Linked DNA regions of Neorhizobium galegae. The protein of the gene in region 3 interacts with the protein of the main gene of each other region in a pairwise test. Links are inferred from orthologs where the notes say so. Each region holds a gene or a part of one and is shown on either strand. Other genes may lie near its edges.

What was found.
Region 1: the proteins of rho (region 3) and nusG interact in binary tests that used the Escherichia coli proteins (3 or more experiments, as listed by UniProt). The link is inferred for Neorhizobium galegae from one-to-one orthologs.
Region 2: the proteins of rho (region 3) and hfq interact in binary tests that used the Escherichia coli proteins (3 or more experiments, as listed by UniProt). The link is inferred for Neorhizobium galegae from one-to-one orthologs.

Annotation. Positions count from the first base shown.
Region 1 is NZ_CP090095.1:1,689,116-1,697,293, reverse strand. What follows is about bases 484-3,360. They hold nusG (transcription termination/antitermination protein NusG), read right to left. Parts: upstream 2,249-3,360; coding sequence 1,718-2,248; downstream 484-1,717. Other genes in these bases: secE (preprotein translocase subunit SecE), read right to left, coding at 2,265-2,465; rplK (50S ribosomal protein L11), read right to left, coding at 1,109-1,540; rplA (50S ribosomal protein L1), read right to left, coding at 484-1,107. Outside these bases: rplJ (50S ribosomal protein L10), read right to left, coding at 1-100; more of rplA, read right to left, coding at 412-483; tuf (elongation factor Tu), read right to left, coding at 3,390-4,565; 23S rRNA (guanosine(2251)-2'-O)-methyltransferase RlmB, read left to right, coding at 5,473-6,351; 3'(2'),5'-bisphosphate nucleotidase CysQ, read left to right, coding at 6,437-7,225; LZK81_RS08445 (UDP-glucose dehydrogenase family protein), read left to right, coding at 7,396-8,178. UniProt on the Escherichia coli protein: Part of the processive rRNA transcription and antitermination complex (rrnTAC). The complex forms an RNA-chaperone ring around the RNA exit tunnel of RNA polymerase (RNAP).
Region 2 is NZ_CP090095.1:1,975,509-1,983,473, forward strand. What follows is about bases 2,370-5,033. They hold hfq (RNA chaperone Hfq), read left to right. Parts: upstream 2,370-3,412; coding sequence 3,413-3,655; downstream 3,656-5,033. Other genes in these bases: trkA (Trk system potassium transporter TrkA), read left to right, coding at 2,370-2,411; LZK81_RS09930 (D-amino-acid transaminase), read left to right, coding at 2,443-3,306; hflX (GTPase HflX), read left to right, coding at 3,699-5,033. Outside these bases: LZK81_RS09920 (sigma-54-dependent transcriptional regulator), read left to right, coding at 1-1,031; more of trkA, read left to right, coding at 1,035-2,369; more of hflX, read left to right, coding at 5,034-5,072; LZK81_RS09945 (acyltransferase family protein), read left to right, coding at 5,206-6,225; mazG (nucleoside triphosphate pyrophosphohydrolase), read right to left, coding at 6,318-7,151; LZK81_RS09955 (deaminase), read right to left, coding at 7,177-7,755. UniProt on the Escherichia coli protein: RNA chaperone that binds small regulatory RNA (sRNAs) and mRNAs to facilitate mRNA translational regulation in response to envelope stress, environmental stress and changes in metabolite concentrations.
Region 3 is NZ_CP090095.1:4,669,191-4,675,520, reverse strand. Bases 1,076-3,865 are described here. They hold rho (transcription termination factor Rho), read left to right. Parts: upstream 1,076-1,732; coding sequence 1,733-2,998; downstream 2,999-3,865. Other genes in these bases: mnmE (tRNA uridine-5-carboxymethylaminomethyl(34) synthesis GTPase MnmE), read left to right, coding at 3,084-3,865; hemJ (protoporphyrinogen oxidase HemJ), read left to right, coding at 1,076-1,539. Also shown: hemE (uroporphyrinogen decarboxylase), read left to right, coding at 35-997; more of hemJ, read left to right, coding at 1,045-1,075; more of mnmE, read left to right, coding at 3,866-4,388; tRNA uridine-5-carboxymethylaminomethyl(34) synthesis enzyme MnmG, read left to right, coding at 4,433-6,313; 16S rRNA (guanine(527)-N(7))-methyltransferase RsmG, read left to right, coding at 6,314-6,330. UniProt on the Escherichia coli protein: Facilitates transcription termination by a mechanism that involves Rho binding to the nascent RNA, activation of Rho's RNA-dependent ATPase activity, and release of the mRNA from the DNA template.

The DNA.
Region 1 (8,178 bases), 3.0 Mb from region 3 along the record:
AACCAGAAGCCTTGAAGACTTCGTTCAGCTCCGTGACAAATTCGCGCTTTTCCGCTCTTTCCACTGTCTGTCTCCAGTTGACGGGACCGCAATCCTGCAGGCCCCATCGGGTTGCCTTTGCCTCAAGGGATCCCTTGATTAGGACCCCAAGCGACGCTTGAGGATCCTGTCCCCTCGCACTGTCGCCACAGGGGCTCCAGGCACAAGGCACACTAGGCTCGAACCGATTTTACGAGGCGCATGGCACCTCAAAAATCTCGGGTCTTACCCGTCTCATGCAGGCATCAAGTGATTAAGGTCGAAACCACCCGCAATCTCGGACAGGAATTCCCAGGTTTCCCTGGGAAATTCCCGGCCCCGAAGGACCGGGAATTCATGCAGTCCGGAACCCGAAGACTCCGGACGAAACTTTTAGATCGTCACCGTCGACGGATCGATCTTGACGCCCGGACCCATGGTCGAGGAGATCGCTACCCGCTTGAGGTAGTTGCCTTTGGCGCCTGCCGGCTTGGCCTTGATGACGGCGTCAGCGAAGGCCTTGATGTTTTCTTCAAGAGCCTTGGCTTCGAACGAAGCCTTGCCGATACCGGCGTGGATGATGCCGGCCTTTTCGACGCGGAACTCGACAGCGCCGCCCTTGGAAGCCTTGACGGCGCCCGTGACGTCCATGGTGACGGTTCCGACCTTCGGGTTCGGCATCATGCCGCGGGGGCCGAGGACCTTACCGAGACGGCCGACGAGCGGCATCATGTCCGGAGTGGCGATGCAGCGATCGAAGTCGATCTTGCCGCCCTGGACGATTTCGACGAGGTCTTCGGCGCCGACGATGTCCGCACCGGCTGCCTTGGCTTCGTCAGCCTTGGCGCCGCGTGCGAAAACGGCAACACGAACGTCACGGCCAGTGCCGTTCGGCAGATTGACCACGCCGCGGACCATCTGGTCTGCGTGACGCGGATCGACGCCGAGGTTCATCGCGATTTCGACGGTTTCGTCGAACTTGGCGACCGCACGTTCCTTGACCATCGAGATGGCGTCGGTGAGCGCTACGAGCTTGGTCGGATCCACGCCTTCGCGGATCTTCTGAATACGCTTTGCAAGCTTTGCCATGTTAAGCCACCACTTCCAGGCCCATGGCGCGGGCAGAGCCCTCGATCATGGCCATTGCGCCTTCGAGATCAGCAGCGTTCAAATCCTTCATCTTCGCCTGGGCGATGGTCTGGATCTGAGCCTTGGTCAGGGTGCCTGCCTTGGCGCCCTTGCCCGGGGTCTTGGAACCCGAGGTGATCTTCGCTTCCTTCTTCAGCCAGTAGCTGACCGGAGGCTGCTTCATCGCGAAGGTGAAGGACTTGTCCTGGAAATAGGTGATGACGACCGGGATCGGCATGCCCTTTTCCATTTCCTGCGTGGCAGCGTTGAACGCCTTGCAGAATTCCATGATGTTGATGCCGCGCTGACCAAGTGCAGGACCGATCGGCGGGGACGGATTGGCCGACCCTGCCTTCACCTGCAGCTTGAGGTGGCCCATAACTTTCTTAGCCATAACTCTCTGCCTTTCGTTAGAGACCGGTTTCCCGGTCCGACATGCCGGCTTTCACCGGCGGCTGCGGTTGCGTGGTTCGGTCGAGATGCCCGGCTAAGGCACCATCCCTCCCACGCGCTTGCGGCAAACGCCGCACGAGGCCCGCCGAATAAACGGCCGGCCCCATTTCGAAACTCATCAGACCTTTTCGACCTGAGCGTATTCCAGCTCGACCGGGGTCGCACGACCGAAGATCGAGACTTCCACCTTGAGGCGGGAGCGCTCTTCGTCGACATCCTGAACGGTGCCGTTGAAGGACGCGAAAGGACCGTCCGAAACGCGAACCTGCTCGCCGATCTCGAAAGTGATCGAGGACTTCGGCCGCTCGACGCCTTCCTGGACCTGGCCAAGGATGCGCTCGGCTTCAAAGTCAGGGATCGGAACCGGCTTGTTGTCGGAACCGAGGAAGCCCGTGACCTTCGGCGTATTCTTGATCAGGTGATAGGCTTCGTCGGTCAGGTTCGCACGAACCATGACGTAGCCCGGAAAGAACTTGCGCTCCGAGTCGACCTTGCGGCCACGACGCACCTCGACGACCTTCTCGGTCGGCACCAGGATCTTCTCGAACAGATGCTCAAGCCCCTTCTGGCGAGCCTTGTTCTCGATGTCCTCAGCCACCTTCTTCTCAAAATTGGAATATGCGTGGACGATGTACCAACGCGCCGCCATCTTTAATTCTCCAGATTCAAACGCTGACGTTCAGTACGAGACGGAGCAACCATCCCATGAGCTGGTCTGCAGCGAAGAAAAACAGCGCGGCGAACACAACCATTACCAGAACCATGGCCGTGGAAATCATGGTCTCGCGACGCGACGGCCAATGGATTTTCGACGCTTCGGATCGCACCTGGCGCAGAAACGTAACTGGATTGGTCTTGGATGCCATTGATTGCCCACGCAATTACGGCGCGTAAAGCTGAACTTGCTCAGCCCCACGCACCGCGTGTCTGTTTTGACCTACATAAACACCCCTTCCCCTTTACACAAGTGGGAAAACAGTGTTCGATGAAATTTCGCCGTTTTGCACGGCGACCATTTCCCGACAATTCCGCTGCGGATAATCTCGCGCCAATCATCTGAAAGTGGCAGGGGCGGCCGGGCTTGAACCGACGACCTGCGGTTTTGGAGACCGCCGCTCTACCAACTGAGCTACACCCCTTCAACCTTGGCGGACCATAAACCGGAAACTCGGCCTGGCCGCCAACTGGCTAGGCGCTCCCTTTAAGGGGATGCGTTGCGCTTTGCAAGAGCATTTTTGATATCCGGACCGTTCTGCCTCAGCTTTCGGCCGGACCCGTCAAACGCCTCGGCAAAGCGAACGCCCGAAAGCGCCGTCCCGGCGCCGCCTGCGCCTATTTCCCTGCCCGGCAGCCGATCCGCAATGGCTTCGATTGATCGGCAGAGGCTCCCCCAGGAGGTCGGTCGGGAGGCGATTCGCAACGGAAGCAATCGGTGGGGCCGCGCTTACACCAGTAGAGGTGATCGCCGACGGGCATTTACGCTTGCCCCCAACCCGTCACCGGGCGGCGACTTGCCGGCTCGGGTGGGTGTCTGCCCGCCTCCCCGGCCGGTATCCGTCAATTCCACGGTCGGCCTGACAGCGCCCGGCTGTAGCGGGCCCGTCGTCGCGTAAGGGGCTCGGCAGTCTGCGATGTGCCGGGCCGCGACAAAAGCTCATTTCCGTGGCGAGAGCACGCTTTTTCCCAAAGCTGACTCAGGGTGAGCCGCCCGATTGACTCAAGGGCAGGGCTTGAATGCGAAAGGCCCCGCCGTTGCCGGCAGGGCCTTTGCTATTTGATGTCGCTATCGATTACTCGATGATCGAGGCGACGATGCCGGCGCCGACGGTGCGGCCGCCTTCGCGGATCGCGAAACGCAGCTTTTCTTCCATCGCGATCGGAACGATTAGCTCGACTTCAACCGTGACGTTGTCGCCCGGCATCACCATTTCCGTGCCTTCCGGCAGCGATACGATGCCCGTCACGTCCGTCGTGCGGAAGTAGAACTGCGGACGGTAGTTGGTGAAGAACGGCGTATGACGGCCACCTTCTTCCTTCGTCAGGATGTAGGCTTCGGCCATGAACTTCTTGTGCGGCTTGACCGAACCCGGCTTGCACAGGATCTGGCCACGCTCGACGCCGTCACGGTTCACGCCGCGGACGAGAGCGCCGATGTTGTCGCCGGCCTGGCCCTGGTCGAGCAGCTTGCGGAACATTTCAACGCCGGTCACCGTCGTCTTCGAGGTCGGGCGGATGCCGACGATCTCGACTTCTTCGCCAACCTTGACGATGCCGCGCTCGACACGGCCGGTCACGACCGTACCGCGACCCGAGATCGAGAACACGTCTTCGATCGGCATCAGGAACGGCATGTTGATCGGACGCTCAGGCGTCGGGATGTAGGCGTCGACAGCGGCCATCAGCTCGCGGATCGAATCTTCGCCGATCTTCTTGTCCGAATCTTCAAGAGCGGCCAGCGCCGAACCCTTGATGATCGGAATGTCGTCGCCCGGGAAGTCGTAGGACGACAGAAGTTCGCGCACTTCCAGCTCGACGAGCTCGAGAAGCTCGGCGTCGTCGACCTGGTCGACCTTGTTGAGGAACACGACGATTGCCGGAACGCCAACCTGACGGGCGAGCAGGATGTGCTCGCGGGTCTGCGGCATCGGGCCATCGGCAGCCGAGCAGACCAGGATCGCGCCGTCCATCTGGGCAGCACCGGTGATCATGTTCTTCACGTAGTCGGCGTGGCCGGGGCAGTCGACGTGGGCATAATGGCGGGCAGTCGTCTCATATTCGACGTGCGCCGTCGAAATGGTGATGCCGCGTGCCTTTTCTTCAGGAGCCGCGTCGATCTGGTCATAGGCCTTGTACTCGCCGAAGTACTTCGTGATCGCGGCCGTCAGCGACGTCTTGCCATGGTCAACGTGACCGATCGTGCCAATGTTGACGTGCGGCTTGTTGCGCTCAAACTTGCTCTTTGCCATTGAATGCTTCCTGTGAACATAAGGGTGGACCCGGCGACCGGGTTTGGTGTCGCCGTTTAAGGCTTTCCACTAGAATGCGCAAGACATAATTACGACGCGCGCCCGGACAAGGGGAGCAGGCGAAATCGGCTTGAAAATGCCCGGGGACGGCCGGTTCAGCACGCGCTCAGGGCAAGATCCAGACCGGCTCTGATTTCGGGCTTCAGCGAACTGACGAGCGCCGTAAGCGCAAAAAGCCCCGCGGTCGGGTAAGGCCGCGGGGCTCCAGGTCCGCCTTGATGACGCCAGTATAGCACAGAAGTTTGTTCCGGGACTGCCTGTCGGCCACCGCACCTACCGGCCGGGAGCTCGCACTGGATGCGCGGCCCAAAACGACGCGGGGACCCGTGCCTCATTCCGGTCGACGGAAGCTTCTGGTCCCACGGCATGGCGCAAGCCGCACGATCGCCGGGCCTGCTTCGACAGGGACGCTGGAAAGCGTTGCACCACAGGCACGCCGTCATTGTAAATCGTTGAGATTGTGGAGCGGGTAGCGGGAATCGAACCCGCGTATTCAGCTTGGAAGGCTGCTGCTCTACCATTGAGCTATACCCGCGGTGTGGTGTCCGATCAGAGACGAATGGTGGAGAGAGTTGGATTTGAACCAACGTAGGCTGAGCCAACGGATTTACAGTCCGTCCCCTTTAACCACTCGGGCATCTCTCCAGTTTTTCGTCCGGATCGTGAGACCAAGTTCGTCAGACCTTGAAGCTTGCCGCCCCTCGATCTGCGCCGCGTATATGACCGCCTCGTTCTCGTCTGTCAACACGAGTAAGAAGCAAAAATGACGAAAATAAATCAGCCGCTCTTTCGATCCGCCTCCCCGTCGAGGGCTTTGCCCGGAGAGCGAGGATGGCTATAAGGCCTGATGAGCAAGGACGACAAAGAAGACAAATCCACCCGCGACACCCATTATGCGACGCTTCGGCGCGCCGTGCGCGACTCCAAGCGCGAGCGTGGCGAAATTCCGACGCCGCCGCTGAAACGGCCGAAATCCAACAAGGACTGGAAACCGCCGCAGCTTCAACCCGAACAGGTCTTCCTCTATGGCCTGCACACGGTGCGCGCGGCCCTCGACAACCCCGAGCGCAAGCTCATCAAGCTGTCGGTGACGCAGAACGCCTTCGCGCGGCTCGAGATCGGCGAACCGGAGACGCTGTCCTTTCCGGTCGAATTCGTCTCGCCGCAGGATATCGACAAGGTGCTCGGCCCCGAAGCCATCCACCAGGGCGTGATGCTGGAAACACGCCCCCTGCCCGTCCGCCGGCTGGAAGGCTTGAAGGCAAGTCCGCTCCTGCTGGTCCTCGACCAGGTGACCGACCCGCACAATGTCGGCGCGATCATGCGTTCGGCGGTCGCTTTCGGCGCCGGCGCCGTCATCACCACCCAGAGACATAGCCCGACCGAATCCGGCGTACTGGCCAAATCGGCCTCCGGCGCGCTGGAACTCATACCTTATATACAGGTCACTAATCTCGCCGACGCGATCGAGGAACTGCACCGGCTCGGCTTCCAGACGATCGGGCTCGATTCGGAAGGCCCGGCCCCGCTCGAAGGCACGTTTGCCGGTGGCCGGATCGCTCTCGTGCTCGGCTCGGAGGGCAAGGGCCTGCGGCAGAAGACCCGCGAGACGGTCAACGCGCTTGCCCGCCTCGACATGCCGGGCGCCATCAAATCGCTCAACGTCTCGAACGCCGCCGCGATCGCGCTCTACGCGACACAGCAGCATCTCGCCAAGGCCGGTTGAACCGAGCCGTTTTAGACTCCCATGCGCGGGGCAAACGTGTCATGGGAAGTCTAAGCAACCGACGTGACCAGCCTCCATGGAATTCATGCTCGCTACATTCGAACAAGCCGCGCTGCTCGCGGGCAAGGCCATCCTGGACATCTACAGGGCTGGGCCGAGCACCAGCTACAAGGCCGATCGGTCCCCGGTCACGGAGGCGGACGAGCGGGCTGAAGAAATCATCCTCGCCGAACTTGCCCGAGCTTTTCCGGAGATTCCCGTCATCGCGGAAGAATCGGTCGCGATGGGGCGCATCCCGTCGATCGAAGGGCGCTCTTTCATCCTTGTCGATCCCCTCGACGGTACCAAGGAGTTCATAAACAACCGCGAGGATTTCACGGTCAACATCGCTCTCATCGAGAACGGTGCGCCGATCCTCGGCGCCGTTTATGCCCCTGCCCTCAAGGTCGCCTATCTCGGCGGCGGCGGACGGGCGGAAAAACTCGTCGTCGATGACAATTTCGCGGTGACGAGCCGGGAGCCGATCGTCGCAAGGCCGGTCGGGAGCCGGCCGATCTGCGTCGCGAGCCGCTCTCACAATTCCGCAGAGACCGAGGCCTTCCTCGAGAAATCCGGCGCCGCCGATATCCGCAGTATTGGTTCCTCGTTGAAATTCTGCCTGCTGGCGGAGGGTGCCGCCGATCTCTATCCCCGCTTCGGCAGAACCATGGAATGGGACACGGCCGCCGGCGACGCCGTATTGCGCGCGGCGGGCGGCAGCACGGTCACGCTCGACGGGGCGCGGCTTACCTATGGCAAGACCGGTCGCGCGGACATGCTGGATTTCGCCAACCCCGATTTCATCGCCTGGGGATCGCGGCCTGGAAACTCCTAGCCGTCGTCCCATTGTCATCACCCGGTAACATTGGCCAGTCAGGGGGGCCTCCCGGGGTAACGCCCACCCAGGCCTGTGACAGGCAGCCAAGCCGACGCGTTGCATTCCCTTTCGGATGCGCTTAGGAAACCGCTGCGCGTGAGATTGCCGAGCAAAGATGAGGATTGTTGATGCGTATTGTGATGGTTGGATCGGGTTATGTCGGCCTCGTGTCGGGAGCCTGCTTTGCGGATTTCGGACATGACGTCATCTGCGTCGACAAGGCTGAGGAAAAGATCGAGGCGCTGAAAAAGGGCGGCATCCCGATCTTCGAACCCGGCCTCGAGGCTCTGGTCGAATCGAACGTCAAATCCCGTCGCCTTTCCTTCACCACCGAGCTCGGCCCGGCGGTTGGCGATGCCGATGTCGTCTTCATCGCCGTCGGTACGCCCTCGCGCCGCGGCGACGGCCATGCCGACCTCGGTTATGTCTATGCCGCGGCACGCGAAATCGCCGAGGCGCTGACCGGCTTCACCGTCATCGTTACCAAGTCGACCGTCCCGGTCGGCACCGGCGACGAAGTGGAGCGGATCATCCGCGAGACCAATCCGGATGCGGATTTCGCCGTCGTCTCCAACCCCGAATTCCTGCGCGAAGGCGCTGCGATCGAGGACTTCAAGCGTCCGGACCGTATCGTCGTCGGCCTTTCCGACGAGCGCGCCCGCGGCGTGATGACGGAAGTCTACCGTCCGCTCTATCTCAACCAGTCGCCGCTCCTCTTCACCAGCCGCCGCACGTCCGAACTGATCAAATACGCCGCAAACGCCTTCCTGGCGATGAAGATCACCTTCATCAACGAGATGGCCGACCTCTGCGAGCGCGTCGATGCCGACGTCCAGGACGTTTCGCGCGGCATCGGCCTCGACGGGCGCATCGGCTCGAAATTCCTGCATGCCGGCCCCGGCTATGGCGGC
Region 2 (7,965 bases), 2.7 Mb from region 3 along the record:
TGATCCTGATCGCCGAGCGGGCGCTCGAAAACTCCAAGCTGAAGCGCGAGGTGACCGAGCTCAAGAAGCGCACCGGCGACGCGGCCGAGCTGGTCGGCACGTCGGTTGCCGTCTCGCAGCTTCGCCAGACGATCGAGAAGGTCGCGCCCACCAACAGCCGCGTGATGATCCTCGGCCCCTCCGGATCCGGCAAGGAACTGGTGGCGCGAATGATCCACAAGCGGTCGTCTCGCGTGACCGGTCCGTTCGTGGCGCTGAACGCCGCGACGATCACGCCCGATCGCATGGAGGTCGCTCTGTTCGGTACCGAAGGGGCTCCCGGCCAGGCGCGCAAGATCGGCGCGCTGGAAGAGGCCCATCGCGGCATCCTCTATCTCGACGAAGTCGGCGAAATGCCGCGCGAGACCCAGAACAAGATCTTGCGTGTACTGGTCGACCAGCAGTTCGAACGCGTCGGCGGTTCCAAGCGCGTCAAGGTGGATGTCCGCATCATCTCCTCGACCTGCTACAATCTCGAAAGCCTGATCGCCGACGGCTCGTTTCGCGAAGATCTCTACCACCGGCTGGCGGTCGTGCCGGTCAAGGTGCCAGCGCTCGCCGAACGCCGCGAGGACATTCCTTTCCTGGTCGATATGTTCATGCGCCAGATTTCCGAACAGGCCGGCATCCGTCCCCGCAAGATCGGCGAGGACGCCATGGCCGTCCTGCAGGCCCATGACTGGCCGGGCAATATCCGCCAGCTCCGCAACAATATCGAGCGGCTGATGATCCTTGCCCGTTCCGACGGTCCGGATTCGCCGATTTCCGCCGACATGCTGCCGACCGATCTCGGCGACATGCTGCCCAAGGTTTCCGCCAAGGGCGATTATCACATCATGACGCTGCCGCTGCGCGAAGCCCGCGAAATGTTCGAGCGCGACTACCTGATCGCCCAGATCAACCGGTTCGGAGGCAATATTTCCCGCACCGCGGAATTCGTCGGCATGGAACGTTCGGCCTTGCACCGCAAGCTCAAGTCGCTCGGTGTGTAACCTATGAAGGTGATCATTTGCGGCGCGGGGCAGGTGGGCTACGGCATCGCCGAACGGCTCGCCCAGGAGGACAATGATGTCTCCGTCATCGATACCTCGGCGGCCCTGATCGCCGCGATCACCGAGACGCTCGACGTCAAGGGTTATGTCGGCCACGGCGCTCATCCGGACATGCTGGAAAAGGCGGGTGCCGAAGACGCCGACATGATCATCGCGGTGACGCTCTACGACGAGGTCAACATCGTCGCCTGCGAGGTCGCGCAGGCGCTGTTTTCGGTGCCCACCAAGATCGCCCGCATCCGCGCCCAGAACTATCTGAAGCCGGAATATGCCGATCTCTTCAGCCGCCAGAACATGTCGATCGACGTGACGATCTCGCCGGAGATCGAGGTCGGCAAGATGGTGCTCCGGCGCATTTCCTTTCCCGGCGCCACCGATGTCGTAAAGTTCGCCGACGATCATATCGCCATGGTGGCGATCGAGTGCATGGAGGACTGCCCGGTCGTCGCGACGCCCCTGCATCAGCTTTCCGATCTCTTCCCGGACCTGATGGCGACCGTGGTCGGCATCGTCCGCAATGGCGTCCTGACCGTCGCCCGCTCCGCCGATCAGCTTGAAGTCGGGGACGTCGCCTACGTCATCTGCCAGCGCGAACACATCCGCCGCACGCTCGGCCTGTTCGGCCACGAGGAGCAGGAGGCCCGCCGCATCATCATCGCCGGCGGCGGCAATATCGGATATTACGTCGCCCGAACCATCGAGGAACACCAGCCGAGGACGCGGCTGAAGATCATCGAGAGCGACCGCGAGCGGGCGCTGGTCGTCTCCGAGCAGCTGCGCAATACGATCGTGCTGCACGGTTCGGCGCTCGACCAGCACATCCTCACCCAGGCCGATATCCAGGATACCGACCTGATGATAACACTCACCAACAGCGACCAGATCAACATCCTCGCCGCGGTCATGGCGAAATCGCTCGGCTGCAAGTCGAACCTCGTGCTGATCAACTCCACCTCGTTTCATCAGGTCACCGACGCGCTCGGCATCGATGCGCAGATCAACCCGCGTGCGGTGACGATCTCGCGCGTGCTGCAGCATGTCCGCAAGGGCCGCATCCGTTCCGTCTATGCGGTGCAGAACGGCGCTGCCGAGATTATCGAGGCCGAGGCGCTGGAAACCTCGCCGCTGGTCGGCCGGCCGTTCCGCGAACTCGACCTTCCGGACGGCATCCGTGTCGGCGCGATCTACCGCGGTGAGGCCGTCATTCGCCCGAACGGCGATACCAGGATCAAGGCGCGCGACCGTGTCGTGCTCTTTGCCACCGCCGAAGCCGTGCGCCATGTGGAGCAGCTTTTCCGCGTTTCCATCCAGTATTTCTGACCAGCATTTCCGAAAAGACCAGGGGATATCGATGTCGAGAATTGCCTATGTGAACGGACAATATGTTCGCCATTCCGACGCTGCGGTGCATGTGGAGGATCGCGGCTTCCAGTTCGCGGACGGCGTCTACGAGGTCTGCGAAGTGCGCCACGGCATGATCGTCGATCTGACCCGCCACCTCAACCGCCTCGACCGGTCGCTGAGCGAACTGAGGATGGCGGCGCCGATGGGCCGCGCGGCGCTCACCTTCGTCATCCGCGAAGTTCTCCGCCGCAACCGGGTGAAGAACGGCATCTTCTACCTGCAGGTGACCCGCGGTGCCGCCCGCCGCGACCACTACTTCCCGGCCGAGGGCACGCCGCCGACCATCACGATCACCGCCAAGAGCACCGACCCCTCGGCCGCCGCCAGGAAATATGCCAGTGGCATCAAGGTTATAACCCTGCCCGAGAACCGCTGGGACCGCGTCGACATCAAGACCGTCGGCCTGTTGCCCAACGTGCTTGCCAAGCAGCAGGCGAAGGAGGCCGGTGCTCAGGACGCCATCTTCATCGACCGTTCCGGCATCGTCATGGAAGGTGCCTCTTCGAACGTCTGGATCGTGACGCGGGATGGCGAGCTGGTCACCCGGCCGGCCGAGCACGGCATTCTCAAGGGAATCACCCGCACGACCCTCATCGATGTCGCGAAAAAGCTCGGGCTCAAGGTGGTCGAGCGCGAGTTCAAGACGGAAGAGATGCTGGCGGCGCGCGAGGTATTTTTCACCTCCGCCACCGGGATCTGCGTCCCGATCGTCGAAATCGACAACAAGCCGGTGGCCAACGGCCATCCGGGCACCGTATCGTCAAGTATTCGCGACACCTTTTTCGACGTTGCGGAAAAGACGGCGATTTGATAGTCAAACATCGGGGAAGGGAAAGCACGGGGCGCTTTCCGGTCGTCTTTTATCAAGCTTGATCATGATCCGGCTCCGGGCCGGCAAAAAAGAAAGAAGCGGCGCTATGGCGGAACGTTCTCAGAACCTGCAGGATTTATTTCTCAATACCGTTCGCAAGCAGAAGATTTCCCTGACGATTTTCCTGATCAACGGGGTCAAGCTGACAGGTGTCGTGACCTCTTTCGACAACTTCTGCGTCCTGCTTCGCCGTGACGGCCACTCTCAGCTCGTGTATAAGCACGCGATCTCGACCATCATGCCGGGCCAGCCCATGCAGATGTTCGAAACCGAAGAGAATGCGGCCTAACAGGACAGAACAGATTTCAAATCGCGATACTTCCAACGAATCCATGGTCCCGGAGGCTGAAAAGCGCCGGGACGATATGCGCGCACTCGTCATCGTGCCGGTCCTCAAGCAGGCACGCTCGAAGGCAGGGCAGGGCGACTCCAGTCAGGCACCTGCGCCGCAGCGCTCCAACGAAGCCCGCCTCGAAGAGGCGATCGGCTTGGCACGGGCGATCGACCTGGAGATCGTGCGGGGGCTGATCGTACCGATCAGCCAGCCGCGCCCGGGAACGCTGATGGGCAGCGGCAAGATCGAGGAAATCAAGGCGCTGCTCGACGAGCACGACGCCGGCCTCGTGATCGTCGATCATCCGCTGACCCCGGTGCAGCAGCGCAATCTCGAAAAGGAATGGCAGGCCAAGGTCATCGACCGGACCGGCCTGATCCTCGAAATCTTCGGCCGCCGGGCCTCCACCAAGGAGGGCACGCTGCAGGTCGATCTGGCGCATCTGAATTACCAGAAGGGCCGTCTGGTCCGCAGCTGGACCCACCTTGAACGCCAGCGCGGTGGCGCCGGCTTCATGGGCGGCCCCGGCGAAACCCAGATCGAGGCCGACCGCCGGCTGCTTCAGGAACGCATCGTCAAGCTGGAGCGCGAGCTCGAACAGGTCGTGCGCACCCGCCAGCTTCACCGCGCCAAGCGCCGCAAGGTGCCGCATCCGATCGTGGCGCTGGTCGGTTATACCAACGCCGGCAAGTCGACGCTGTTCAACCGCATCACCGGCGCCGGCGTGCTTGCCGAGGACATGCTGTTTGCGACGCTCGATCCGACGCTGCGCCGCATGAAGCTGCCGCATGGCCGCACGGTCATTCTTTCCGATACGGTCGGCTTCATCTCCGACCTGCCGACCCATCTGGTCGCCGCCTTCCGCGCCACGCTGGAAGAGGTGCTGGAAGCCGATCTGGTCCTGCATGTGCGCGACATGTCCGACCCGGACAATGCCGCCCAGGCCGGCGACGTGATGCGCATCCTCACCGATCTCGGCATCGACGAGAAGGAAGCGGCAGCCCGCATCATCGAGGTCTGGAACAAGATCGACCGGCTCGACCCGGAAGCCCATGAGGCGATCGCCGAACGCGCCGTCGGCCGCGAGAACGTCATGGCGGTCTCGGCGATCACGGGCGAGGGCGTCGATGCGCTGATGGACGAGATCTCCAGGCGGCTTTCCGGCGTGCTCACCGAAACCTCGATCGTCATCCCGGCGGATCAGCTTTCGATCGTCTCATGGGTCTACAGCAACGCCGTCGTCGATGGCCGCGAGGACAATGAGGACGGTTCCGTCACCCTGGACGTCCGCATGTCCGAAGCCGAGGCCGCCGAGTTCGAGCGCAAGCTCGGCAATGGCTCGAAGGCGGCGAAGGAAGACTGGGAGCGATAGCGAGCCCGGTTACGCGACTTGGCATCGGGCGACCGCGCCATGATGTTGCCCGTTTTTTGCGGTGCAACATCAGCCAACGAGGACGGCCACGATTCCCGCAATATCATTCACCGGCCGGCAACAAGGGTGCGTAATGATACAGAGTCGGCCGCACGAAGAGACCGGAACACACCTGGACTATCTCGACGGATGGCGAGGTATTGCGGTCATCTTCGTGATCGTCGGTCATTTCTGGCTCGATGATTTCAAGCCGGGGCTCAGTACATTCGGTGTAGACCTGTTCTTTGTACTGTCCGGCCGGTTGATGTCGGAAATCCTGTTCGTGAAGCGCGCAGAATTGCCGACCTTCTTTTTCAGGCGGTTCTCGCGAATCTATCCGGCGCTCTTCGCATTCGTCGTCATCACGACCCTTGCCTTCCAGGACACCGAGATTTCCCACGGCCCCGTCGCAGCAGCGCTGGCGCTGACGTTCACGCTCAACTACGCCATGGTCTATACCCATCCGGTGGCGTTGCTTGATCACCTCTGGTCGCTGTGCGTCGAGGAACATGCCTATATTCTTCTGGCGGGCGTCGCGTTCCTGTCCCGCCGCAGACTGTTTCCGGTCGGCGCTCTCATCATCGCGCTTGGCACTGCTGCCATGCTGAACGGCATCGTTCGCACCGAACTCGGCGCCAGCGTTTTGGATACCCATTGGCGCAGCGACGTCTCCGTGGCCGGGATATTCATTGCCGGCGGCCTGTGGCTGTTGCTTCGCAAGCGCCAGGCTCCCTGGTGGGTGTCCCCGTTGGCGCTGCTGATTGCCGTCGTGGCGAAAGCGGCCCCTTTCCAGGTCCTCTCCTTCGGCCTGTCGACCACCATGCTGGCACTATCGATCACCACGATCGACAGCGCGGCGCCGGTTTTCCGCAAAATCCTGTCCGCCAAGGTGCTCACCTATGCGGGCCTGTGGTCCTTCTCGCTCTACCTGTGGCAGCAGCCATTCTATAAGCTCTACCGCGAAGGGGTGGCGCCGACCCCTTTATTGCTTCTGGCCGCCCTAGCGACCGCGCTGGCGAGCTTCTACCTCGTGGAGAAGCCCTCACGGAGGGCGTTGAACAGTTTCTTCGAAAACCGTCTGGCGAAACCTGCCACTGGTGGCCGAACAGCGTAGGGTTCTCTTCGCCCTCGATCGTAGCCACCGTCACTCCGTGGCCGGATCATGAGGCGGCGATGTCCTGACGGCTTGGATGATCGGAGATGCCCTCAGCCGATCTGCCGCTCGATCGCCTTCGCCGCCTGCCAGAGTTCTTCCATGCGCTCCAGGGTTGCGTCTTCCAGCGTCTGACTCGACTTTTCAAGCGACGTCTCGATGTAATTGAATCGCCGCCTGAATTTTGTATTGGTGCCGCGTAGCGCCTCTTCCGGGTCGGCCTTCACATGCCGGCCGATATTGACCAGCGCGAAGATCAGGTCGCCGAGTTCGTCCGAGATCTTGCTGTGGTTTCCGTCGCGCAGCGCCTCGCGCAGTTCGCCGACCTCTTCCTCGATCTTGTCGAGGATGGGCTCGGCCTCCGACCAGTCAAAGCCGACTTTGGCAGCGCGCTGCTGCAGCTTCAGCGCCTCCGTCAATGCCGGCTGGGCGCGATGGACGCTTCCCAGGTATCCGGCCTTGAAATCTTCCGTAATGCCGCGCCGTGCCCGCCGTTCGGCCCGCTCGCGCTTCTCTTCCGTCTTGATATCGTCCCACTGCACCTTCACCGCATCCGGCGTCGCGGCATCCGAGACAGCGAAGACATGCGGATGCCGCCGGATCATCTTTTTGGTGATCGCCTGGACGACATCGCCGAAAGAGAATTCGCCGGTTTCCTCGGCCATGCGGGCGTGGAAGACTACCTGCAGCAGCAGGTCGCCCAGTTCTTCGCATAGGTCGTCCATGTCGTTGCGCTCGATCGCATCGCCCACCTCATAGGCTTCCTCGATCGTATAGGGCTTGATGGTCGCAAAATTCTGCTCGAGGTCCCAGGGGCAGCCGGTCACCGGCGTGCGCAAGGCGGCCATGATCTCGATCAGCCGCGAAATATCCTTCGATGCTTCCATCTTCTTGGTCCTTTAATGCTGGATGTCAGGCGAGCGGAATGCTGTTCATGTCCTTGCCGGACTGGTAGACGCCGGAAAGCCCGTCATAGCGCGCCTTGATACGGGTCGTCTGCGCCTGGAGCTCGGTGCGAAGCGGCTCCTCCTCGCTCTCGACGAGGTCGGTAATGGCGTAGGAAAGCCAGAAGGCGTTGTTGCGCCGGTAACCGCCGGGCTCCAGCCCGAACACCTCTTTGAGGATCTTCAGGTCATGCGGGATGGCGAAGGCGTCGCGGGAATCCTCGTGGCTGAAAAAATAGTAGAAATTGTCGAACCCGGCCCAGGTGATCGCCGACATGCACATCGTGCATGGTTCGTGAGTCGACAGGAAAATCAGATCCTTGGTGGGAAGATCTCGCGTGGTTTCATAAAAACGCTTCAGCGTGTGCACCTCGCCATGCCAGAGCGGATTTTCGATCTCGTTATTGGTTTCGGCAATCACCAGCGACAGATCGGATTTTTTCAGGATCGCCGCGCCGAAAACCTTGTTGCCGGTGGCGACGCCCTTTTCAGTCAAGGGCAGGATGTCGTTTTCGATGACGCCGAGAAGGCGGGCGGCAATTGTCATGGGAACTCTTTATCGCAAGGTGTCTAGGCAGTTTATGGCGCGCAACAAGCCGATCGGGGCAAAAAACACTTTAGTCTACAGAAATACTGGAGAAATATCGTCTGCGGTGGCTTTTGCTCAAGAACCGGTTGATCGTAAAACAGAAATACCGGCTCGCAATCCACTTCGCATATCCATTCCTTCAATTCCGCTGCCTTATTGTGGATATTG
Region 3 (6,330 bases):
AGGCAAGACCATCAGTCCACCGCCGATCTGGCTCATGAGACAGGCAGGGCGTTATCTGCCGGAATACCGGGAGACGCGGGCGACGGCGGGAAGTTTTCTCGATCTCTGTTATACGCCGGATCTGGCTGTCGAGGTGACCTTGCAGCCGATCCGGCGCTACGGCTTCGATGCGGCGATCCTGTTTTCCGATATCCTCGTCATTCCGGATGCGCTTCACCGGAACGTGCGGTTCGTGCAGGGCGAAGGCCCGCAGATGGATCCGATCGATGTTGCCGGCATTCAGGCGCTGAGGGGCGACGGAGTTCTTGCCCATCTTGCTCCGGTCATGGAAACGGTTCGCCGTCTGAGACGGGAACTCCCTGACGAGACCACGCTGCTCGGTTTCTGTGGCGCCCCCTGGACGGTTGCCACCTATATGATCGCCGGCCATGGGACGCCTGATCAGGCCCCTGCCCGGCTCTTCGCCTATCGGCATACCGAGGCTTTCGAGAAGCTCCTTTCGCTGCTTGCGGAAATTTCCGCGGAATATCTGGTCGCCCAGATCGATGCCGGGGCGGATGCCGTGCAGATCTTCGATTCCTGGGCGGGCGTGCTTGGCGAAAAGGAATTCGAAGCCTATGCGGTGAAACCCGTCGCCCGGATGATCGAGATCGTTCGCCGCCAGCGGCCGCAGGCAAAGATCATCGCCTTCGCCAAGGGCGCCGGCCTGAACCTGAAATCCTATCGCCAGAAAACCAATGCGGATGCGATCGGCCTCGACTGGTCGGTGCCGCTTTCGTTTGCTGCCGAGCTGCAGAAGGACGGCCCGGTTCAGGGCAACCTCGATCCGATGCGGGTCGTCGCCGGCGGCAGGTCGCTTGACGACGGTATCGACGCCATTCTCGAGAAACTCGGGCAAGGGCCGCTGATCTTCAACCTTGGCCATGGCATTACGCCCGAAGCTAATCCTGACCACGTGACGACACTGATCGAGCGCGTGCGCGGAGCGAAGATGTGAGCGGGCAGGAGCTGCAGACAGGCAAGACAGCCGGTCGGCGGTCGGCAATGCGGGCCTTCATCGCACTTGCCGTCTTCGTCGCCATCCTGGTGGCGGTCTATCTGGCTCAGCCGGATGATTTTCTTCTCTACGTCAAGGCTTTCCATGTCATCGCGGTGATGTCCTGGATGGCCGGTCTGCTCTACATGCCGCGGCTGTTCATCTATCACAGCGACGCGGAGCCGGGTTCGGCGCAGTCCGAAACCTTCAAGATGATGGAACAGCGGCTCCTGAAGATCATCATGAATCCGGCGATGATGATCACCTGGGTTCTCGGTCTTTTCCTCGCCTGGGACGTCTACGAATTTCGCGGCGGATGGCTGCATGCGAAGATCGGGCTTGTCGTGCTGCTCACAATGGTGCATGTGCTGTTCAGCCGCGCGGTGCGTAACTTCGCGGTCGATGGTTCGCGAAGAACGCCGCGTTACTGGCGTTTGATGAATGAACTCCCGACCGTTCTGATGATCGGGATCGTCATTCTGGTGATCGTGAAACCGTTCTGACGCGAGGATATTCTTTCTTTGGCAAGATTTCCGTCTTGCCCCTTGCGGCGTTCCACGTGAATCGCTATTTTCCTCCCCATCTCATCTCGTGGCATGCGTGTAATTTCCCGTCGTCCCCGGTTCATCTTCCGCGGTAGCGAATTTCACCGACACGCCTACATCCCCCGAAATTCTCAATATGGTCCCCCCCTTCATGGCTGAAATGAAGCTTCAAGAACTCAAGAGCAAATCCCCTACCGATTTGCTGACCTTCGCCGAATCACTGGAGGTCGAGAACGCCAGCACCATGCGCAAGCAGGAACTGATGTTTGCGATCCTCAAGGTTCTGGCGAGCCAGGACGTCGAAATCATCGGCGAAGGTGTGGTCGAGGTCTTGCAGGACGGGTTTGGTTTCCTGCGTTCCGCGAACGCAAACTACCTCCCCGGTCCCGATGATATCTATATCTCTCCCTCCCAGATCCGCCGCTTCTCGCTGAAGACCGGCGACACGGTCGAGGGTCCGATCCGCGGTCCCAAGGAAGGCGAGCGTTATTTCGCCCTTCTCAAGGTCAACACGATCAATTTCGACGACCCGGAAAAGATCCGCCACAAGGTCCATTTCGACAACTTGACACCGCTTTACCCGAACGAGCGGTTCAAGATGGAACTGGAAGTTCCGACCTCCAAGGATCTCTCCGCCCGCGTGATCGACCTGGTGGCACCGCTCGGCAAGGGCCAGCGTGGCCTGATCGTCGCGCCGCCGCGCACCGGTAAGACCGTTCTCCTGCAGAACATCGCCCACTCGATCACCGCCAATCATCCGGAATGCTACCTGATCGTCCTGCTGATCGACGAACGGCCGGAAGAAGTCACGGACATGCAGCGCTCGGTCAAGGGCGAGGTCGTTTCCTCCACCTTCGACGAACCGGCCGTGCGCCACGTGCAGGTCGCCGAAATGGTCATCGAGAAGGCAAAGCGCCTGGTCGAGCACGGCCGCGACGTCGTCATCCTGCTCGATTCCATCACCCGCCTTGGCCGCGCCTACAATACCGTCGTGCCCTCCTCCGGCAAGGTCCTGACGGGCGGCGTGGACGCCAACGCCCTGCAGCGCCCGAAGCGCTTCTTCGGTGCCGCCCGTAACATCGAGGAAGGCGGCTCGCTGACGATCATCGCGACCGCGCTGATCGACACCGGCAGCCGCATGGACGAAGTCATCTTCGAAGAGTTCAAGGGCACCGGCAACTCGGAAATCGTGCTCGACCGCAAGGTCGCCGACAAGCGCATCTTCCCGTCGATGGACATCCTCAAGTCAGGTACGCGTAAGGAAGACCTGCTGGTGCCGCGCCAGGATCTCCAGAAGATCTTCGTGCTTCGCCGTATTCTCGCCCCGATGGGCACCACGGATGCGATCGAGTTCCTGATCGACAAGCTGAAACAGACGAAGACCAACGGCGATTTCTTCGACTCGATGAACACCTGATCCTTAGCCGGATTCGCAAAGACGACGAGCGCTCGGTTCTACCGGGCGCTTTTCAGTTTGGAGCCGTCTCTGATAGATTGATTGCATGATCCAGGCACTCAACGATACGATCTATGCCAACTCCAGCGGGACTCTCCCCGCCGGCGTTGCGGTTATCCGGATAAGCGGGACGCAGGCATTCGACGCCTCCGGGGTTTTGGTAGGGGACCTGCCGATGGGCAGGAAGGCTGCGCTTAGGACGATTCGGAGCCGCAACGGTTCGATCATCGATCAGGCTCTGGTTCTGACCTTTCCGGGCCCGAGTTCCTTTACCGGCGAGGACTGTGTTGAAATACACTTGCATGGCAGCCGTGCCGTCGTTGCCGCCGTTTATCGGGAACTGGAGGCCATCGGGCTTCGTCTGGCCGAAGCGGGGGAGTTTTCCCGTCGAGCCTTCGAAAACGGAAAGCTGGATCTGGTGGAGGTCGAGGGCCTCGCGGATCTGATTGCCGCTGAGACCGAGATGCAACGGCGGCTGGCGGTCGAACAGGGTTTTGGCGGGCAGTCGGCGCTCTATATGGAATGGGCCGAGAGATTGACCCGAGCGCGGGCCTTGATCGAGGCGGAGCTTGACTTCGCGGATGAGGATGACGTTCCCGGATCGGTTTCGGACAGGGTCTGGACTGAGGTGGCGGATCTTTATCTCGAGATCGAGAAGCATATTGCCTCAGCGAAAGCCGGAGAGATCATTCGCGACGGATACAAGGTGGTCATCGCAGGTCCTCCGAATGCCGGCAAGTCCAGTCTTCTCAACGCGCTGGCGAAACGGGATGTCGCTATCGTCACGGAGATTGCCGGCACCACGCGGGATATTCTGCATGTCGACGTGGACATGGATGGCTATCTTGTGCGGTTCTTCGATACGGCGGGGCTTCGTGAAAGCGAGGATCGCGTTGAGCAGGAGGGTGTGCGGCGGGCGCGAATAGCGATCGAACAGGCCGATCTCGTCCTGCAGCTCGAAGAGATCGATTCGGACTCGAAACAGATCCTCGAGAGGGTGACCGCGGAGGTGCTGCGGGTTGGAACCAAGGCGGATATACGCCGCCCGTCGGCTGCGTACGATCTGAATATCTCCAGCGAAACGGGGGATGGGCTGGACGAGCTTCGTTCGCTGATCCTGGAAAAGCTCCGCGAAACCTGGTCCGGATCGCTGGTTCCCAACCGGCAGCGACACCTTCAGTACCTGAAAGAGGCTTCCATTTTCATCGAAGAAGCGTTAAACGGCCGAGAGCTCGATCTTCGGGCCGAGAGCCTCCGGGCCGCAGCATCGTCGCTGGGCCGCATCACCGGCCGGGTAGATGTGGAGCAGCTGCTTGACGTGATTTTTTCGCAGTTCTGCATCGGTAAGTGATTCACGTGAAACAGAGCGGCCGTGCTGTTTCATAAGGTAGGCAAATGGAAACGACATTCGACGTCATCGTCATCGGCGGAGGGCATGCTGGCTGCGAGGCAGCGAGTGCGGCCGCGCGCATGGGAGCCAGCACCGCGCTGATAACGCATAACCGACAGACCATCGGTGTGATGTCTTGCAACCCTGCGATCGGCGGTCTCGGCAAGGGCCATCTTGTGCGTGAGGTCGATGCCTTTGACGGCTTGATGGGCCGCGTGGCGGATGCCTCCGGCATCCAGTTCCGGCTTCTCAATCGCAAGAAGGGACCTGCGGTGCGCGGGCCACGGACCCAGGCCGATCGCAAGCTTTACCGCCTGGCGATGCAGCGTGAAATTTTCGACCACCCCAATCTCACCGTGATCGAGGGAGACGCCTTCGATATAGGGATCGAGGACGGGCGAGTCGGCTCGGTTGAACTGAAAGACGGACGTCGATTCGGATGCGGAACAATTGTTCTGACAACTGGCACTTTTCTTCGCGGCCTGATTCACATTGGTGACCAGAAGATTCCTGCGGGCCGTGTCGGTGAAGCCCCTTCCCTGGGATTGTCTGAGACCCTGGCGCGATTTGGCTTACGCCTGGGTCGGCTGAAAACCGGTACTCCGGCGCGGCTGGATGGAAATACGATCGATTGGAGCCGTGTCGGCTTGCAGGAGGCGGACGAACAGCCGGTTCCTTTTTCCTTCATGACCGACAAGATCAAAACAAGGCAGATTGCCTGCGGCGTCACGCGCACAACGGACGCGACCCACAAGATCATTTCAGACAATATCCACCGCTCCGCGATGTATTCCGGCCAGATCGAAGGAGTAGGTCCACGTTATTGCCCCTCGATCGAGGACAAGATCGTCCGTTTCGGCGAGCGCGACGGGCACCAGATCTTTCTGGAGCCGGAAGGCTTGGACGATCCGACGGTATATCCGAATGGCATTTCAACATCCCTCCCCGCCGATGTCCAGGAAGCGTTCATTCGAACCATTCCGGGTCTGGAGGCGGTGACGATCATGCAGCCGGGCTACGCGATCGAATATGATCACGTCGATCCCCGAGAACTGACCGCGGGCTTGGAATTGAAGAAGATTCAGGGGCTTTTTCTTGCTGGGCAGATCAATGGCACAACGGGTTACGAAGAAGCAGCAGCGCAGGGTTTGGTTGCCGGCTTGAATGCGGCGCAAAGGGCGTCTGGCAGTGAGACCTATCATTTCAGCCGCGCCGAATCCTATATCGGCGTGATGATTGACGATCTCACATCCCGCGGAGTGACTGAACCCTATCGGATGTTTACGTCGCGTGCCGAATACCGGCTGTCGCTCAGGGCCGACAACGCGGATGTTCGCCTGACGGAAAAGGCGATCGAACTGGGCTGTGTCGGGCCAGCGCGGGCGGCGAAGTTTCGGGCCTATACGCAGGCGCTGGATGCAGGTCGAGAATTACTCCGATCCCGTAATCTGACTCCCAACGAAGCCAATGGCCACGGCCTGAAGCTAAACAAGGATGGGCAGCGCCGAACTGCTTATGAGTTGCTGGCCTATCCTGATCAATCCTTGTCGGGCCTCACGGCCATATGGCCTGAATTCGCACAGTTACCGCCCAAGGTTGGAGAAGCCTTGGAGATCGAAGCGTCCTATGCGGTTTACATGAATCGGCAGGCGGCCGATATCCATGCTACCCATCGCGACGAAGCCCGCATTATACCGCAAGGCTTTGATTTCACAGTACTTCCGGGACTTTCCAATGAACTTAAGCTGAAGCTGTCGTCGGCAAATCCGGAGAATCTTGCACAAGCGGGAAAGGTTGACGGGATGACGCCAGCCGCCCTAGCTCTCATCCTGGCGCTACTTCGGAAAGAAGAAGCTGCACCACATCGCCTCAAGCGAGTCCTGTAAATGCTTCTGAACGGCAA